DNA from 4 places in the Marinobacter subterrani genome. Region 3 is predicted to be linked to each of the others. Evidence: predicted binding sites of a transcription regulator. Region 3 holds the regulator's gene; each other region holds the start of a gene.
The links. The regulator sigma-54, encoded in region 3, starts transcription at its own class of promoters, with help from an activator protein. The targets are predictions, from matches to a motif close to ANTGGCATNNANNTTGCTNT.
Positions count from the first base shown of each region.

Region 1: a site for sigma-54 is predicted at 1,707-1,726, ahead of flgA (flagellar basal body P-ring formation chaperone FlgA). Genes of this name have one in related genera too.
Region 2: a site for sigma-54 is predicted at 1,806-1,825, ahead of flgB (flagellar basal body rod protein FlgB). Genes of this name have one in related genera too.
Region 4: a site for sigma-54 is predicted at 1,995-2,014, ahead of msub_RS22020 (PEP-CTERM sorting domain-containing protein). Genes of this name have one in related genera too.

Region 1 covers NZ_LFBU01000001.1:443,370-447,579, reverse strand. The annotation lists gene msub_RS02135 (CheR family methyltransferase) at 1-712, opposite strand, end outside; gene msub_RS02130 (chemotaxis protein CheV) at 750-1,679, opposite strand; gene flgA (flagellar basal body P-ring formation chaperone FlgA) at 1,867-2,568, shown strand; gene flgM (flagellar biosynthesis anti-sigma factor FlgM) at 2,756-3,082, shown strand; gene msub_RS02115 (flagella synthesis protein FlgN) at 3,090-3,560, shown strand; gene msub_RS02110 (hypothetical protein) at 3,591-4,210, opposite strand, start outside.
Region 2 covers NZ_LFBU01000001.1:355,810-360,019, reverse strand. The annotation lists gene msub_RS01765 (flagellar hook protein FlgE) at 1-134, opposite strand, end outside; gene msub_RS01760 (flagellar hook assembly protein FlgD) at 162-839, opposite strand; gene flgC (flagellar basal body rod protein FlgC) at 858-1,307, opposite strand; gene flgB (flagellar basal body rod protein FlgB) at 1,342-1,740, opposite strand; gene msub_RS01745 (nitroreductase family protein) at 1,979-2,530, opposite strand; gene msub_RS01740 (DUF962 domain-containing protein) at 2,686-2,997, shown strand; gene msub_RS01735 (adenylate/guanylate cyclase domain-containing protein) at 2,999-4,210, shown strand, end outside.
Region 3 covers NZ_LFBU01000001.1:1,947,465-1,951,674, forward strand. The annotation lists gene lptA (lipopolysaccharide transport periplasmic protein LptA) at 1-319, shown strand, start outside; gene lptB (LPS export ABC transporter ATP-binding protein) at 297-1,022, shown strand; gene msub_RS09190 (RNA polymerase factor sigma-54) at 1,229-2,755, shown strand; gene hpf (ribosome hibernation promoting factor) at 2,857-3,165, shown strand; gene ptsN (PTS IIA-like nitrogen regulatory protein PtsN) at 3,252-3,722, shown strand; gene rapZ (RNase adapter RapZ) at 3,751-4,210, shown strand, end outside.
Region 4 covers NZ_LFBU01000001.1:868,049-872,258, forward strand. The annotation lists gene msub_RS04015 (PEP-CTERM/exosortase system-associated acyltransferase) at 1-526, shown strand, start outside; gene msub_RS04020 (THxN family PEP-CTERM protein) at 660-1,475, opposite strand; gene msub_RS22020 (PEP-CTERM sorting domain-containing protein) at 2,056-2,691, shown strand; gene prpF (2-methylaconitate cis-trans isomerase PrpF) at 2,772-3,950, opposite strand; gene acnD (Fe/S-dependent 2-methylisocitrate dehydratase AcnD) at 4,119-4,210, opposite strand, start outside.

The DNA of each region.
Region 1 (4,210 bases), 1.5 Mb from region 3:
CATGCATTCGGGTCAGAATGTCTTTTTTCGATTCGGCGGAAAAATAAATCAGGACGTTGCGACACATCACGATATCGAATTTGCCCAGCATGTATCGCTCCAGCAGATTCAGCTCCTTGAATTCCACCATGGTCTTGAGCTGCGGCTTGATCTGCCAGCCGCCGTTCAGTGACGGGGTAAAGAACTGCTTCTGGCGCTCCGGTGACAGGCCGCGACCAATGGCTAGCATCTCGTATTCGCCCTTGCGGGCAACCTCAAGCACACTTTTGGAAATGTCGGTGGCGGTGATTTTTACATCCCGCAATTTTCCCGGCCGGAGCCGCCGGAACTCCTCGACAATCATGGCGACCGAGTAAGGCTCCTGCCCGGTGGAACAGGCGGCAGACCAGATGCGAAGCGGTTGGCCGGACTTACGCTCGGCCAATTCCGGAAGCAGCTTGTCCTGGAGTATCCGGAACGGATGGTTGTCACGGAACCACAGGGTTTCATTGGTGGTCATGGCGTCAATGACGACTTCCCGCAAGCCACCCCGGCCGGGCCGCCGGAGCCGGTCAAGGAGTTCCCCCAGCGAATTCAGGCTGTTCTCCTCGAGAATTCTGCGCAACCGGCTTTTCACCAGGTACTGTTTGTTTTCGCCCAGCAAAATCCCACAGGCATCCTGCAGGAACGACTTGAAGGCATCATATTCCTGTGGCGTTATATCCGCTTTCATTGGATCTCTGTTCTGAATGAATGTCTGAACGGCCGGATCATCCCTGGTCGATGATTTCCATTACCCGCTCTGCCAGTTCGTCCGGACTGAACTTTGCCATGAAATCGTCTGCCCCCACTTTTTTCACCATGGCCTGGTTGAAAACGCCGCTGAGGGAGGTGTGCAGCATGATAAACACATCGGCAAGGGCCGGATCTCCTTTTACCTTGGTCACCAGGGTGTAACCGTCCATCTCCGGCATTTCAACATCGGAGATAATCAGACTTAGGTGGTCTTTCGCCCGGCTACCGTCCGACGTGATTTCCTTGAGATAGTCGTAGGCCTGCTTGCCATCATTCCTGGTGGCGACTTCCATTCCGATCGCTGTCAGGCAGCGTTCTATCTGCCGGCGGGCCACTGAAGAATCATCAACAACCAGAACCGGCAGATGGCCTGGAACCCGGTCGGCACTCTTGCTCAGCACGGCTTCGGTTACATTCTCCCCGAGCGGAGAAACCTCGGCAAGAACCTTCTCTACATCAATGATTTCTACCAGCTTATCATCAATTTTGGTGACAGCGGTAAGGTACACATCCCTTCCGGCGCCCTTGGGTGGCGGCAGAATGTCTTCCCAGTTCATGTTCATGATCCGGTCGACAGCGGTCACCAGGAAGCCCTGGGTTTTGCGATTGTACTCGGTAATGATGACAAAACTGGTCGCCAGATCTTCCTGCGGTATACCGGGCAGTCCAATCGACATGCTCAGATCAATAATCGGAATGGTTTCACCGCGAATGTGCGCGACGCCCCTGACCACATTCCGGCTGTTGGGAATGGATGAGAGCCTGGGGCACTGCAGAACTTCCTTAACCTTGAACACGTTGATGCCATAGATCTGGCGCCCCCTCAAGCGGAACAGAAGGAGCTCAAGGCGATTCTGCCCTACCAGCTGCGTGCGCTGGTTTACGCTGTCCAATACCCCTGCCATGTTTTTCTCCCGGCTTGCCGATGTTACACCGGCATATATCTTGCTGCTTGCTGAATAACGGCCGAAACAACGGAAAACCGTCGTTTGCTCGGCGGACCGGCTAGTGTATCGGCCGCTAGTACTTAATCCTTAGGCATGTCCGTGGTTTTCCGCCCGGATATAGACAGCATAGGACAAACAACTGCATATGCGCATCACCAAATTCGTCGTACTCCTGCTGATGTCTGGCTTGAGCGGCTCATTGCTGGCGCAAACCACGGCGGGACAAATCCGGGAAGCCACCCTGAAATTTCTGGATGAGTTTGCCACAGAACAGGCCAGTGCCGGCTACAAGGTCGCCTATGAGTCGGGATCAATCGACAGCCGTGTCGCCCTCGCCGAATGCGAAAGTCCACTGACAGTCGAGTTCAGCGGTGACCCCTGGAAGAGCACAAGCCCCACTTTGCAAGTGTCCTGCGAGGGCAACCGCCCATGGCGCATGTTTGTTACCGCGTCTGTTTCAATCCATGGGCCGGCCCTGGTAGCAACCCGGCCACTGACTCGCGGTGAGCGAATTACTGCGGATCTCGTTACGCATCAGCCGGTTGAGATTAATGCCTCAAGGCGCGGCGCTATAACAGAGACCCAAGAGGCCGTGGGCATGGAAGTCAGGCGATCCATCAATGCCGGCGCACTGATCACGCCCGACATGCTCTCTGCGCCGGCTGCGGTTGAGCGCGGCGACCATGTTATCATTACCGCCAGAAGTGGCGGATTCTCGGTCAGTTCCAGGGGCAAGGCCTTGGCAAGCGCGGGCATCGGGGAGCAGGTTCTGGTGGAGAATCTCCGGTCTTCCCGCACGGTGAAAGGGAACGTTGTTGGCCCCGGCCACGTGGAAATCCCGATGTGACATGCATTCGGCAACGCCTTGCCGACATGGCAAAAGCTTGCCGTAAATGCAGGCATAGGCTTCCGGGTAACAAAACGTTAACCCTGGAGGAAAAAAGTTTCTAAAGGTTTCTGCGGTACAGCCGTTAAGCAGATATAAACTCGAGTGAGCGCCACACCCGTGGTGCACCAGGCAAGCAGGTAACGATATGTCAGTTGACTTCAATGGAATTGGCCCCGGCCAGGTCAACACCCAGAGAACCACGGCCGACAAGGGCGCCAGCACCCAGAACACCCAGCAGGCGACCAATCAGCAGGCAAAAACCCAGGCTCAGGGAGCCCGGGGGGAAAACGTCAGCCTGAGCAGTCAGGCCAAAAATCTCAAACAGCTTGAGCAGAAACTCGGCGATTATCCGGAAATGGATGACGACCGGATTGAACAGATCCGTTCCGCTCTGGAAAACGGAACCTACAAGATTGATGCCGAGAAACTGGCCCAGAAAATGCTTGAGATGGATGAAAGCATTTTCGGGTGAGTAAATCATGGCCGCAATTGATGATCTGAAGAACCTTCTGTCCCAGGATCTCAGCCAACTGGACGCGCTGGCTGATGTCCTGGACAGGGAAAAAGCCTGCCTCGCTACCTCCGACCTCCAGGCACTTAATGGGCTCACCAAGGAGAAAGGCGATCTTCTTGGCGCGATCCGCGAGCGGGCCAAGCAGAAAATCCGCACCCTTGTCCAGATGGGTTACCGCCCCGAGAGCGGCGAACCTTCCCGCTTCATTCGCAGCGCGGGTCTCGCCGAGCTCTACCAGCTCTGGCAGGAAGCCGATCAGAAACTGCGCGCCTGCCAGTCGCTGAACCAGGCCAATGGCCGGGTCATCAGCCACCTGCAAAAGCGCCTGTCCCGCCTGACCGATATCTTCCGTGGTGCTACCAGCCAGCCAAAACTCTATGGTGCCCGTGGCGAGCAGACCACGGTGTCAAGCCGTACGGTACTTGCCAGCGCCTGAACACGGCGCCGGCAGATTCCTCCGCCAGCTCTATCGGGTATAGATGGTCATCCGGGAATCCGGATGGAACCGGATGTCGTGAATGCTCACGTTGCCCATTGACGGGCTCTGGTTTCCGGCAACACGGATATTGTCCATGCGGATCTGTTCGATACGCTCGGGGAACGCCAGCATCAGGGCGCCGTCTTCCCGCACCGAGTAGCGTGGCTGCCCCGCCCGGTAGTGGACACCGGAAATGCTGAGATCCGAATCCAGGAAGTTCAGAACCGGCACAAAGATATTCGCCGCCAGCTTGATGCCCTCGATGACGTCGGGCCCGGATTGTTCAGCCTGGCCGCCCTCACCCATCGGATTGCCAGCCATCGCTCCGACCAGCCCGATGCGGCCAAGCAGGGTCGGATCGCCCTGCCCGGAAACCTCCGCCAGCTCCGCTTCCGTCAGCGGGGCAAGGTTGCCGCTCTGATACAGCTCACCGGCTTCCGGAGACGCCTGCGAGGCGCTTGCACTGTTGCTGGCCGCAAAGGAAACCAGGGGCTGCAGGGGTAGCGCAACCATGGTCACCAGCGCCGCCGCGTTGCGGTATCGGGACTGGTGCTTCAGGACCCTGTAAAGCTCCTTTTCGGAGATCCAGCCGGCCTGGATAAACACCT
Region 2 (4,210 bases), 1.6 Mb from region 3:
CTGGCGTAGAGATCGCCAAATTGCGCCTTGCTGCCCTTGAAGCCAACGGTGCTGGCATTGGCAATGTTGTTACCGGTGACGTCCAGATCCACCGAAGCCGCCCGAAGGCCACTCAAACCTGTATTAAATGCCATGGTTTACCCCCTGGTGTTTCACCGGTATCAGTTAATTTGTTTCACATCAGACAGGGCGATGGAGCCCATACCTGCAAGATTCAGAGTGATCGAGCCACCCTGGCCCAGGGAGACACTGTCAACATTGGCACTCACCATGGTCGACAACTGCTGCGGGCCATCGGGGTAGGATGCTTCCGCCACAATGCGGTAGGGCCCCGGCGGCAAGGGATTGCCGTTGCCGTCCTTGCCATCCCAACTGAATGAGGTCACTCCGGCCTGGCTGCTACCCATATCAATCTGGCGCACCAGCTCGCCGTTCTGGCCCTGAACCGACAGCCGCAGCCCACCCGTCGAGGCAGGAACCTGGATGGTACCGCTCACCTGGCCTTCAGCACCCAGAATGCCGATCTGGGAGGGCGCAAGAACCGTTTTACCCACCATGGCTGAGGCCTGCAGCGCCTGGGTTGAGCGGAACTGCCCTGCCACGTCTTCCACCGTGCCGGACAGATTCTGAATTTCCTCCAGGGAACTGAACTGCGCCAGCTGAGATATAAACTCTCCGTTGTCCTGGGGTTCCAGCGGGTTCTGGTTCTTCAGTTGGGCCAGCATCAGCTCCATGAATTCGCCGCGGCCCAGCTCGCTGGAACCCTTGCCGGCGTCCTGACTCTTCAGCTGATACTGGCTCAGAACATCCGACGCACCTGTTGTGTTTACTGCAGTCATGTTGTGCTCCTCACCCTGTTACTGCTGACCAAGTGTCAGAACGCGCTGCATCATGGACTTGGCTGTGTTCATGACATCGACATTCATCTGGAAGCTTCTGGACGACGACATCATGTCCGCCATCTCTTCCACCACGTTTACATTGGGGTAGTAGACATACCCCTCCTCATTGGCTGCCGGATGATTCGGCTCGTAACGCATCTGCAGTTCCGCCTGGCTCTCAACGATGCCTTCAACCCTGACACCGGCGCCCTGCTCCTGCTCACCTCCCATCGTGAAGCCACTCTGGCCCGGGTTCAGCAAAGACTGCTGAATGGCAGCAAACACCGGCTTTCGGGCCCTGTAGGTTGTCTCGGTACTGGAACTGGCCGTCTCGGCATTGGCAATGTTGGATGCCGTGGTATTCAGCCGCAGTGATTGCGCCGTCATGCCGGAGCCGGCGATATCAAAAATGTTGCCAAGTGACATGAAAATTCTCCCTCGCTAATCCTGTGACTGCGGCTTATTCGCCTTTGATGGCTTTGGTCAGGCCGCTGAACTTACTGCTCAGAAACTGGAAACTGGCCTGGAAGTCCATGGCGTTGCGCATAAAGCGCGCCTGCTCCTCCTGGGTATTCACTGTGTTCCCGTCTACCGAGGGCTGATGCGGCACCCGGTACAGCAGGTCACCCGCTTCGCCCGACGGAGAGATACCCATATGGGCCTCATCGGTTTTTTCCATCTGGAAGCCGCTGACAGACTCATGGGCCCGCTGCATCATCGCCTGGAAATCCACGTCCCGGGCCTTGAAACCCGGGGTATCGGCGTTTGCGAGGTTATTCGCCAGAACCTCGGCACGCTTCACCCGTGCTTCCACCGCGTACTGGTGAATACCCAGTGCATTATCGAAACTGATTGCCATGTTGCCTCCCGGAAACTGCACCTGGCACCGACCTGTTTTTGCCGGCTGTGCGCTTTGAGAGAGTTAAAGCAAGGTGAATGCCAGATTTGGAAAGGCGCTATAAATACTGCCCGCAGGCAGCATTGGCGGGCTTGGCAGGGCTAAGCTGGAAAACTGGAAATGTATGTCGGAAAAAAAACTCATGAAAGCGGCAAACCGTTTCCCCCGGCCGACGCCGGGGGAGCCATACAGTTGCTCGTTACGGCCAGTGCCGAACGAACTCCTCGACCCCGGGACGGGGAACCGGAGGTTTGGCCGACGAAACACTCCCGGTATAGAGAAAGCCCACAATCTGCTCGTTCTCACTCAGCCCCAGCCCCTCGTGCACGCCTGGGTGGTAGGCCACTGAGCCGGTTCGCCACATAACGCCATAACCGGCATCCTGAAGTGCCAGTTCAAGAAAACCCATGCCCGCGGCCGCCGACATGACCTGCTCCACCTCCGGAACTTTCGGGTGGGGGCGCGGCGAAGCGATGCCCACAATAACCATGGGCGCGCGCAAAGGGGCTGTCCGGAGTTTTTCGGTTTGCCGTTCGTCAGTGTCGTCAGCGCAGGCAGAAGCAAACAGCCCTCCAAGTGCCTCCAGCCCGTCACCCTCCACGACCAGATAGCGCCAGGGCCTTAACAGGCCATGGTCCGGGGCCCGGGCGGCACAGGCAAAGGCCCGGTCGAGGGTTTCCCTGTCTGGCGCCGGAGCCTCCAGCCTGGGCTCTGAGGATCGGTTGAGCAGGAAATCGGTGACTGCGGTCATATCGCCTCGCTTTCTGGTGACTGTATTAAAAAGTGCGCAGCAACAATTGCCGGCTGTGAATTGTGGGTTGTACGTAATGCTGTTAACCTTTGGTCGTAGTCGGCTTGACCAACAACTATAAATGCCGCAGGCGTGAGAAAGTGAGAAGCAACACAATGAGCAATCAGCGAGCCTTCAACAATTTCACTGAATTCTATCCGTATTATCTTGAAGAACACAGCGATGCCACCTGCCGTCGCCTGCATTTTTTGGGCAGCCTTCTCGTTCTTCTGGTTGCCGTCTGGGCCCTGACATCGGGTAACCCGGTCTGGCTGTTGTCCCTGCCTGTCATCGGCTACGGGTTTGCCTGGGTCGGCCATTTCAGGTTTGAGAAAAACCGCCCGGCAACTTTCCAATACCCACTGTACAGCCTGATGGGAGACTGGGTCATGTTCCGGGACATGCTCATTGGCAGGATCCGTTTCTGAGATGATGAGCGTACCCGCCGATCTGCGCAATGCCAGCAATTCCGCCGGCAAGTCGATGGTTGCTGAGATCCCCGGCAATCCCATTGCGATACCTCCGATGCCGGATTACAGCGGCCGGATCCTGGCATACACCTCCACGGCCGCCATTATTGTTACCGGCGTGCTTCAAGAGGCCTTTCCTCACCCGCTGCTATGGCTGGTGGCCGGCGCCCTGTCCTGGCCCCACATCGCCCATGCGCTGACCCGCAAGACCTTCCTCAGGACCTCCACCCGGATTCGGCAGAAAATGCTTATTGTCGACTGCGTGATCGGCGGCGGCTTCATCGGCTGCATTGGCCTGGTGGTAATCCCCTCCCTGGCGGTGGCCCTGATGCTGATGTTCAGTTGCCTGATTGTCGGCGGCATTCGGCAGTGGCTGCTCGGCACCGGTTTCATGATTGGAGCGATTGCCATAGCCGTGGCCATACTTGGTCCGGCAGACGGCCCGCATGCACCCCTGCTCACCATGATTGTTTCGGTGCTTTCCACCGGCCTGTATATCTGTGTTACCGCCTACTATTCACACCAGCAGGCCCGGGCACTGATGCTGGCCAAGACCCAGATCCAGAACCAGCGAGAGCAATCCATCGCTCTCTCCCACAAACTGTCCAAGTACCTTTCGCCCCAGGTATGGCAGTCCATATTTACCGGCGAGCGGGACGTGCGCCTGGAAACACAGCGCAAGAAACTGGCGGTGTTCTTCTCCGACATCAAGGGGTTCACTGAACTCTCCGAAGAAATGGAACCGGAGGCTCTGACCGAATTATTGAATCACTACTTCAATGAAATGTCGGAAGTGGCTCTCAAGTACGGCGGCACCATCGATAAGTTCGTGGGTGATTCCATCATGGTGTTTTTCGGCGATCCCACCAGCCGTGGACAACGGGAAGACGCCCTGGCCTGCGTTTCCATGGCCATCGACATGCGCAAGCATATGAAGATCATGCGCCAGAAATGGCGGAGCCAGGGCATCAAGACCCCACTGGAAATCCGTATGGGCATCAGCACCGGCTACACAACAGTGGGCAATTTCGGAGCTGAGAACCGCATGGACTACACCATTATCGGCAAGGAAGTGAATCTGGCCAGCCGCCTTGAATCGCTGGCGGAGCCCGGTGAGATTCTGGTGTCCTACGAGACCTTCTCCCTGATCAAAGACAAGATCATGTGCCGG
Region 3 (4,210 bases):
CCTGAGCCGGATTGAGGCGTTCGGAAGCCCGGCCCATTACCGCCAGCCAACCCGCGAGGGTACGGGTGAAACCGACGCCAAGGCCCTGAACATCACCTGGTCCGCCTCCGACCAGCAACTGACCTTTGAACAGAAGGCGGTCATCGAACAGAATGGCAATGTGTTCCGGGGTGATGTCATCCATTATGATACCGCCCGCCGGGTCGTGACTGCCGAGGGCGGGGCCGCTGATGGCGAAGGTTCCGGCCGGGTAGAAATGGTGATTCAGCCGCGCAGCACTAACACACAAGGTTCCGATGGCAATTCTGAGAGCCAGTAATCTGGCAAAGAGTTACAAACAGAAAAAAGTGGTGCTCGACGTTTCCCTGGAAATCCGCAGCGGGGAAATCGTTGGCCTGCTCGGCCCCAATGGCGCCGGCAAGACCACCTGCTTTTACATGATAGTCGGGCTGGTGCCCGCCGACAGCGGGCGGATCACCATCGACAGCCGCGATATCACACCGTTGCCCATGCATGGCCGCGCACGCCAGGGAATCGGCTACCTGCCACAGGAGGCGTCGGTATTCCGAAAGCTTTCGGTGCGCGACAACATCATGGCCATTCTGGAAACTCGCAAGGGGCTGGCCAGGGCAGAACGGGAAAAAAAACTGGAAGAACTGCTCGAAGAGTTTCACATTACCCATATTCGCGACAGCATGGGCATGGCCCTGTCCGGCGGTGAACGCCGGCGCGTGGAAATTGCCCGGGCCCTGGCGATGGAGCCGGCTTTCATCCTGCTGGATGAACCGTTCGCCGGTGTCGACCCCATCTCCGTGAGTGACATCAAGCACATCATCCGCCACCTCCGGGACAAGGGGATCGGCGTGCTGATCACTGATCACAACGTGCGTGAGACCCTCGATATCTGCGAGAATGCCTACATCGTCTCCGGCGGCCACATCATCGCCTCCGGGAATGCCGACGCCATTCTGGCCAATCAGCAGGTGAAGAAGGTGTACCTGGGCGACGAGTTCCGGCTGTGAAGCCGGAGTCAGATGAAATTGGGGTCAGATGAAAAGTTCATCTGACCCCAATTTCATCTGACCCCGAGATTGTTTTGATGATCTGTAGCAAGTAAACTCGGCAAAGAACTTGCTAGGGTAAACGCAATCCACGGCAAGTAACGGGCATATAAAGATTTTTTCACCTCTTATGACACAAAGCGCTGATGAGTGACGGATCCTGAACCATGGTGATGAAAGCCTCCCTACAGTTAAAGCTGGGTCAGAGCCTGACCATGACGCCCCAGCTGCAACAGGCGATCCGGCTTCTCCAGCTCTCTACCCTCGACCTTCAGCAGGAAATCCAGCAGGCCCTGGAATCCAATCCGATGCTGGAAACCTCCGAGGACGATGACTCGGCCGAAGCCGACGCCGCGAATGACGAACGCGAAGCGAATGCCGCCGAGTCCGCCGCTGAAACAACGCCAGAGCCCCCATCTGACTGGGATAAGTCCGAAAACGGTCCTGACTGGTCCTCGGAGAACGAAATCCCGGACAATATCCCGGATGACCTTCCGGTCGACACCGCCTGGGAAGATATCTACCAGTCGGCCCCGGCTACCACGGCCCGCAACGACGACGAAAACGATCACGATTTCGAAACCCGGAATTCACCCACCGAAACCCTTCAGGACCATCTGGAATGGCAACTGAACCTGACCCCCATGAGCGAGCGGGACCAGGCCATTGCGCATGCGCTGATGGATGCGGTGGATGAGCGTGGTTATCTGACCAGCGATCTTGACGAGATCCACGCCGGGTTGCTGGATGAACATGACGAAGATCCCCTCGAACTGGATGAAGTTGAAGCCGTTCTCCATCGCCTGCAGCACTTCGACCCACCCGGGGTTTTCGCCCGCGACCTGCAGGAATGCCTGCTGATCCAGCTCAACCAGCTACCACCGGATACCCCCTGGCTGGCCCAGGCACGACTGGTGATCACCCACTACATCAATCTTCTCGGCAACCGTGATTACGCCCAGCTGCTGCGCCGCAGCCGCCTGAAGGAAGACCAGTTGCGGGAAGTCCTGGCCCTGATTACCGGCCTGAACCCGCGCCCGGGCGACGTGATTGACCGCGCCGAACCGGACTACGTTATCCCCGATGTGATCGTCCGCAAGCACAACGACCGCTGGCGGGTTGAGCTGAATCCGGAAATTGCCCCGCGCATCCGGGTAAATGCGAGCTATGCTTCACTAATAAGGCGTGCCGACAGCAGTGCCGACAACACCTACCTGCGGGATCAGCTGCAGGAGGCGAAATGGTTTATCAAGAGCCTGCAGAGCCGCAATGAGACTCTGCTGAAAGTGGCAACCCGTATTGTCGAGCACCAGCAGGGCTTCCTGGATTACGGCGAAGAAGCCATGAAGCCGCTGATTCTCTCCGACATTGCCCAGGCGGTGGAGATGCATGAATCGACGATTTCCCGGGTGACCACCCAGAAATTCATGCACACTCCCCGGGGAATTTTCGAGTTGAAGTATTTCTTCTCCAGCCACGTGAGCACTGACGAGGGCGGAGAATGTTCCTCTACGGCCATACGCGCGATGATCAAGAAACTGATTGCTGCCGAAACGCCCAAAAAGCCGTTGAGCGACAGTAAAATTGCAGCCATGCTAGGAGAACAGGGAATCAAGGTTGCGCGACGTACCGTTGCCAAGTATCGGGAGGCGATGCACATTCCGCCTTCCAATGAACGCAAACGGCTAGTCTGAACACCACGGGCGGGAAACGCGACACCGTATTCGCCGGCGCACAACGCGCCAGCACCCAGGCCGGCTCCCGGGAGCCGGCATGATGACAACAGGAGACGCCTATGCAACTCAATATTTCAGGCCATCACGTAGAACTGACTCCCGCACTCAAGGATTATGTCTCGGAAAAATTCCAGAAGCTCGAACGTCACTTTGACCACATCAGCAACAGCCAGGTAACCCTGGAAGTGGAAAAGGTGCGACAGATTGCGGAAGCCACGCTGCACGTGGTTGGTGGTGAAGTTCACGCAAAGGCAGAAAATGAGGATATGTACGCGGCCATTGATGCCCTGATCGACAAGCTCGACCGCCAGATTCTCAAGCACAAGGAAAAGAATGTAGACCGGATGCACGGAAACGGCTCGCGCTAACTGGCTGTTTTCATGCAAGTCATCCAATCGAGCTGCGACACGGCTGACGTGTCGCAGCCTTTTTTTAACGGAAATGCAGTCGACCTATGAGCGACACATCCCTGACCATAGACAACATTCTTTCGCCGGAGCTCACCCTTTGCCGGGTGCCCGCCTCCAGCAAGAAACGGGCCCTGGAGTTTATCGCCGAGCAGATAAACCACCAGGACAATACCCTCAGCGAGACCGAGATCTTCAACAACCTGATCTCACGGGAACGTCTGGGCAGCACCGGCATTGGCCAGGGCATCGCCATCCCCCACTGCCGCCTAGACGGGCTGGATCATGTGGTGGGTGTCTTGATGACACTGGAAGAGAGCGTCGAGTTCGATTCGATCGACAACCAGCCTGTGGACCTGATCTTCGCCCTGGTCGTTCCCAAAGAGGCCACCAGCGAGCACCTGGAGCTTCTCAGCCAACTGGCCGAAAAATTCAATGAACGCTCGTTCTGTGACCGTCTCCGGCAATGCGAGGACGCCCGCACCCTGTACGAACGCATGACCGCCTCGGGCGGATGACAGTCATTGCAGTGGAGGTAAGTTGGTCATGAAGCTGATTATCGTCAGTGGCAGGTCCGGATCCGGCAAGAGTACCGCGCTCCATGTGCTGGAGGACCTCGGCTTCTATTGCATAGACAATCTACCGATCGGCCTGCTGTTCCCCCTCACCCGGGAAGCCACAGGCCAGACCAGGCCGGGGAGACTCGGCAAGATGGCGGTGAGCATCGACGCTCGCAACCTGTCCGGAGAACTGGCCAACTTCGAGGAGATTTACCGTCGCCTCCAGGAGACCGGGGTTACAGTCGAAATCATCTTCCTGGATGCCGACGAACAGTCCCTGCTGCAGCGCTTCCATGCTACCCGGCGCAAGCACCCGCTCAGCGATGACAAAACCTCGCTGAGAGAGGCAATCACCAGTGAAAAGAAACTCCTTGAGCCTCTATCCAAGCTCTCCGACCTTTATGTGAACACAACCGGCATGTCCATGTACGAACTTCGTGACATGA
Region 4 (4,210 bases), 1.1 Mb from region 3:
CCAGGCCGACTTTCCGATGGAAGCCCCCTGCATCCACCGGATGAACCAGCACGCCCAGGAGGCTTTTGCAGGCGCACGCCGGGAAAAGGTCGCGGAGATATCACGGATGGCCGTCAGCCGGGAGTTTCGGCGGCGCCTGAACGAGGACGAATCCGGCACAGGCATCAGCGATTTCGTCTGCTACAGCGATTCGGAAAACGGCAAACGCGCCATGCCCTACATCAGCCTCGGACTTTTCGCCGGCATCCTCCAGATGTCGGTCAGACACGGCATAACCCACTGGATTGCTGTGATGGAACCCGCCCAGCTGCGCCTGTTAAAGCGATTTGGTGTGGAGTTTGATCATGTGGGCCCGCTGATTGAGTATCACGGTCGCCGTCGCCCGGCTTTCACCGAGGCAGCCTCACTGATTGAAGGTATAAGAAGGCGACGCCCGGATGTCTGGTCTCTCATTACGGACAATGGACGTTATTTGCCTGCAAAGCCGGATACTGATTTTGCGGAAAACGAGAAACAGGTTGCCTGATCCTGCACCTGAGCGATGCTCGCTGGCCCCCAGTGACTTTGCTTTGGGCGCTGGCCAAGACTGAAAAAGCCCCCGCTTGTTAGCGGGGGCTTTTTACCGGCATTACCATCTGAATGCTGTTTCTATTCAGACTTTATGCCTTTGCAGCTTTTCTCCTGCGTGCCAGTCCAAGGCCGGCAAGGCCCATGCCCAGCAGAGCCAGGGTGCCTGGCTCAGGCACTTCTACCGCTGTGATCTTGAAGCGGGTATCGAAATGATTGGCTGTTCCCTCTTCGGTCAGAAGACCAACGCATCCGGAGGCAGCGCCCGCTGCTGTACAGGCATCATCATCCAGAACGGCCAACCCGATCAGTTCAAGGAATACTGTATACTTGTAATCATCGAGAATGAACGAGGAGGCGAACTGGAAGCCACCTGAACCGTTATCCACAGCGCCCAGGTCCTCGAAGTTGTCGATCGTGAAGATATCATCGCAGTTGGAGACTGAGTCGTCGACACAGTTTCCATTATTCAACGTTTCATTGAAGAAGCTGATGAACTTAGTCGATGTTGGGGGCAGCGGATCGCCAGGAGGTGCAAACGGAGTCAGGGTCAGCGTCGAAGTCAGATCGAAGCTGGCCAGCGCCGCGCCACTGGCTGGGAGCGTATTGTTGGTGTGGGTGAATACCCCACCGTCTACGAAACCCCCGTTGGTCATCAGACCACTCGGCTCAGCAACATCAGTGATCGAGACAGACGACTGTGGTCCGGAACCAACGCCCCAAGACAGCTTGCGGTCAGAGTCAGTGGCTGTAACAGATCCATCGCCGGTTGTCTGGGTCCAGTTGGAGAATACGCTGTCAACCTCATATCCCCAGTCGGTGATCATCACTGCGCTGGCAGATTGCGCCGCCAGAGCAAAGGGTACGACAAGAGCCGATAGAAGGGTTCTTTTAAATGCAGTTTTCATAATAATCTCTCCTTGATTGATGACGCTGTCAGTTGCTGGACTTCAAGTACGCACGTCAGCGGTCCCTAACCTATAAGCATCAGCCATGCCATGAAATTAAATCTTTTATCTTTCAGTAAACTATCGTCAAAATTCCATTGGCCTTGAGAGCAAGGTGTAAGCATCTTCGACATTCAGAGAGCACAAATACATCGCTTCAGGCGCTATGTATTTTTTATAAGGGCTTCGAAGGAAGCAATCAGAAGAAAGGTGTTTAGATAAGCCTTTTTTTAGTAATTTCAGGATTAAGAATGTCTTTAAAAATAAGGCTCGCCACAAGGAATGTAAACTAACCTGACACCGTAAAAGCCAGGTTGATCTATATTGTGGTCAAAGGTGCAGGCTATGCACCAGCCAGCGTTATACTTGAGGCAGGGCTCAGTCTGAAAGCCCGCTCCTACCTGTCGACTTTCCTTACACAATTGCAATTCCCGCCATCAATTATGCCGACAATCCATTGTTTTATATGTCTTATTTTTTTAAGGCCCTAAATTTGCTATGTCGCTGACTCGGACATCCATTCGATAGTTGGAGTTGCCTTATGAGAAGGATTGATCAATTGGTGGCGGGTACCGCGCTCACACTGTTTGCCAGCGCGGCATCTGCCACCATTATTATTGATAACAACACGACCGGTTGGTACAACGACGGCTTGGGGGATCTGGCAGAAACCTACGGCCCGCTGTCCTCTTCGTTTCCGGGTGCAGGAGTCAGCGAGGGAGACCCCGTTGTCAACCCGCTGCCCGAGCCGGATCTCTCCCTGACCCCAAACCTGGGTAACTGGCTTGGTGCTGATTTCACGGCGGGAACCTGGAGCGGCCCAAACACCCCGATCCCCGGAAGCTGGACGGTTAATGATGAGACAGCCATTGTCTATCAATTCATTCTGGATAAGGCAGCAAGCATTACGGTTGATATTGGCGTAGACAATGGGATCTTTGCCTGGATCAACGGTAATTTCGAGTTTGGTGCCATGGCAAGCGGTGGCTCCAGCCCCGGGGAATATTCCTTTGGCACTGTGCTGGGTGCAGGAACGCACTATCTTCAACTTCTGCGGGAGGACCACGGTGGAAGCACCGGGTACGACATCATGGTGACGGCGGTGCCTGAGCCCGCCACATTGGCGCTTATGGGGTTAGGCCTGCTGGGTATGGGCATGGCCCGGCGTAAAAGCTGAGCCCAGCCTACGGGGGTGCCGCCAGGCCCCCCGTTGACAACTCCCCCGCAATCTCTCGCTGCAGGTTTGTAAATTCCGACTCAGAAACGGTCTCCGGGCACCCTCACCCAACCCTCCATCAAAACCCGCGCACTACGGCTCATAATGGCTTTGGTTGCCGTCCACTGACCATCCACTTCCTTTGCTTCCGCCCCAACACGCAAGGTGCCGGAAGGATGGCCGAAGGTCACATGAGTGCGATCTCCCCCGCCGGCGGCGAGGTTCACCAGGGTTCCCGGAACCGCCGATGCCGTAGCAATGGCCACGGCAGCCGTGCCCATCATGGCGTGGTGGAGTTTGCCCATGGACAGAGCGCGGACCAGAACATCCACATCCCCGGCTCCGATGCTCTTTCCGCTTGAGGACACGTAATCCGCAGGCTTCGCCACGAAGGCTACTTTCGGGGTGTGCTGACGGTTTGCCGCTTCTTCGATGTTCTGGATCAGCCCCATTTGCACCGCGCCATGGGCCCGGATGGATTCAAACCTGGCGAGGGCCTTGGGGTCGGAGTTGATGTCGTCCTGCAGCTCGGTGCCCTTGTATCCGATGTCTTCGGCGTTAACAAAGATGGTGGGGATGCCGGCGTTGATCATGGTGGCTTTCAGGGTGCCGACGCCGGGTACTTCCAGGTCGTCCACCAGGTTGCCGGTGGGGAACATGGAGCCTTCGCCATCGGCCGGATCCATGAATTCCACCTGTACTTCGGCTGCTGGGAATGTGACACCGTCCAGCTCGAAATCGCCGGTTTCCTGCACTTCGCCGTTGGTGATGGGGATGTGGGCGACGATGGTTTTCCGGATGTTGGCCTGCCAGATGCGCACGGTGCAGGTCCCGTTTTCCGGAATCCGGTCTTTGCCGACAAAGCCGCTGTTGATGGCGAAAGCGCCTACGGCGGCGGTGAGGTTGCCGCAGTTACCGCTCCAGTCCACAAACGGCTTGTCGATGGAGACCTGGCCGAACAGATAGTCAACGTCGTGGCCCGGCTGGGTGGGTTCCGCCAGGATCACGGTTTTGCTGGTGCTGGAAGTGGCGCCGCCCATGCCGTCGATTTGTTTCTGGTACGGGTCCGGGCTGCCGATTACGCGAAGCAGGAGTTTGTCTCTTGCCTCGCCCGGGGTTTGTGCCGCTTCCGGGAGATCCTGAAGGCGGAAGAAGACGCCTTTTGATGTGCCGCCACGCATGTAGGTGGCGGGGATTTTGATTTGTGGCTTGTTAGGCATGGGGTACCTTTTGGCTTTTTGTCGGATTACGCTGCGCTAATCCGACCTACATGGGGCGGTTTCATTGTCGGATTACGGCTTTGCCTAATCCGACCTACGTTGGTTTGGCTATAGCCATGGCGTAGGTCGGATTAGGCCCAAAGGGCCGTAATCCGACATTTTTTCAGGCTACGCAGCCCCTTCGGACTGCAGGAAATCCTCCGCAAACCGCTGCAACACACCGCCAGCACTGTAGATGGAGACTTCCTCAGCGGTATCCA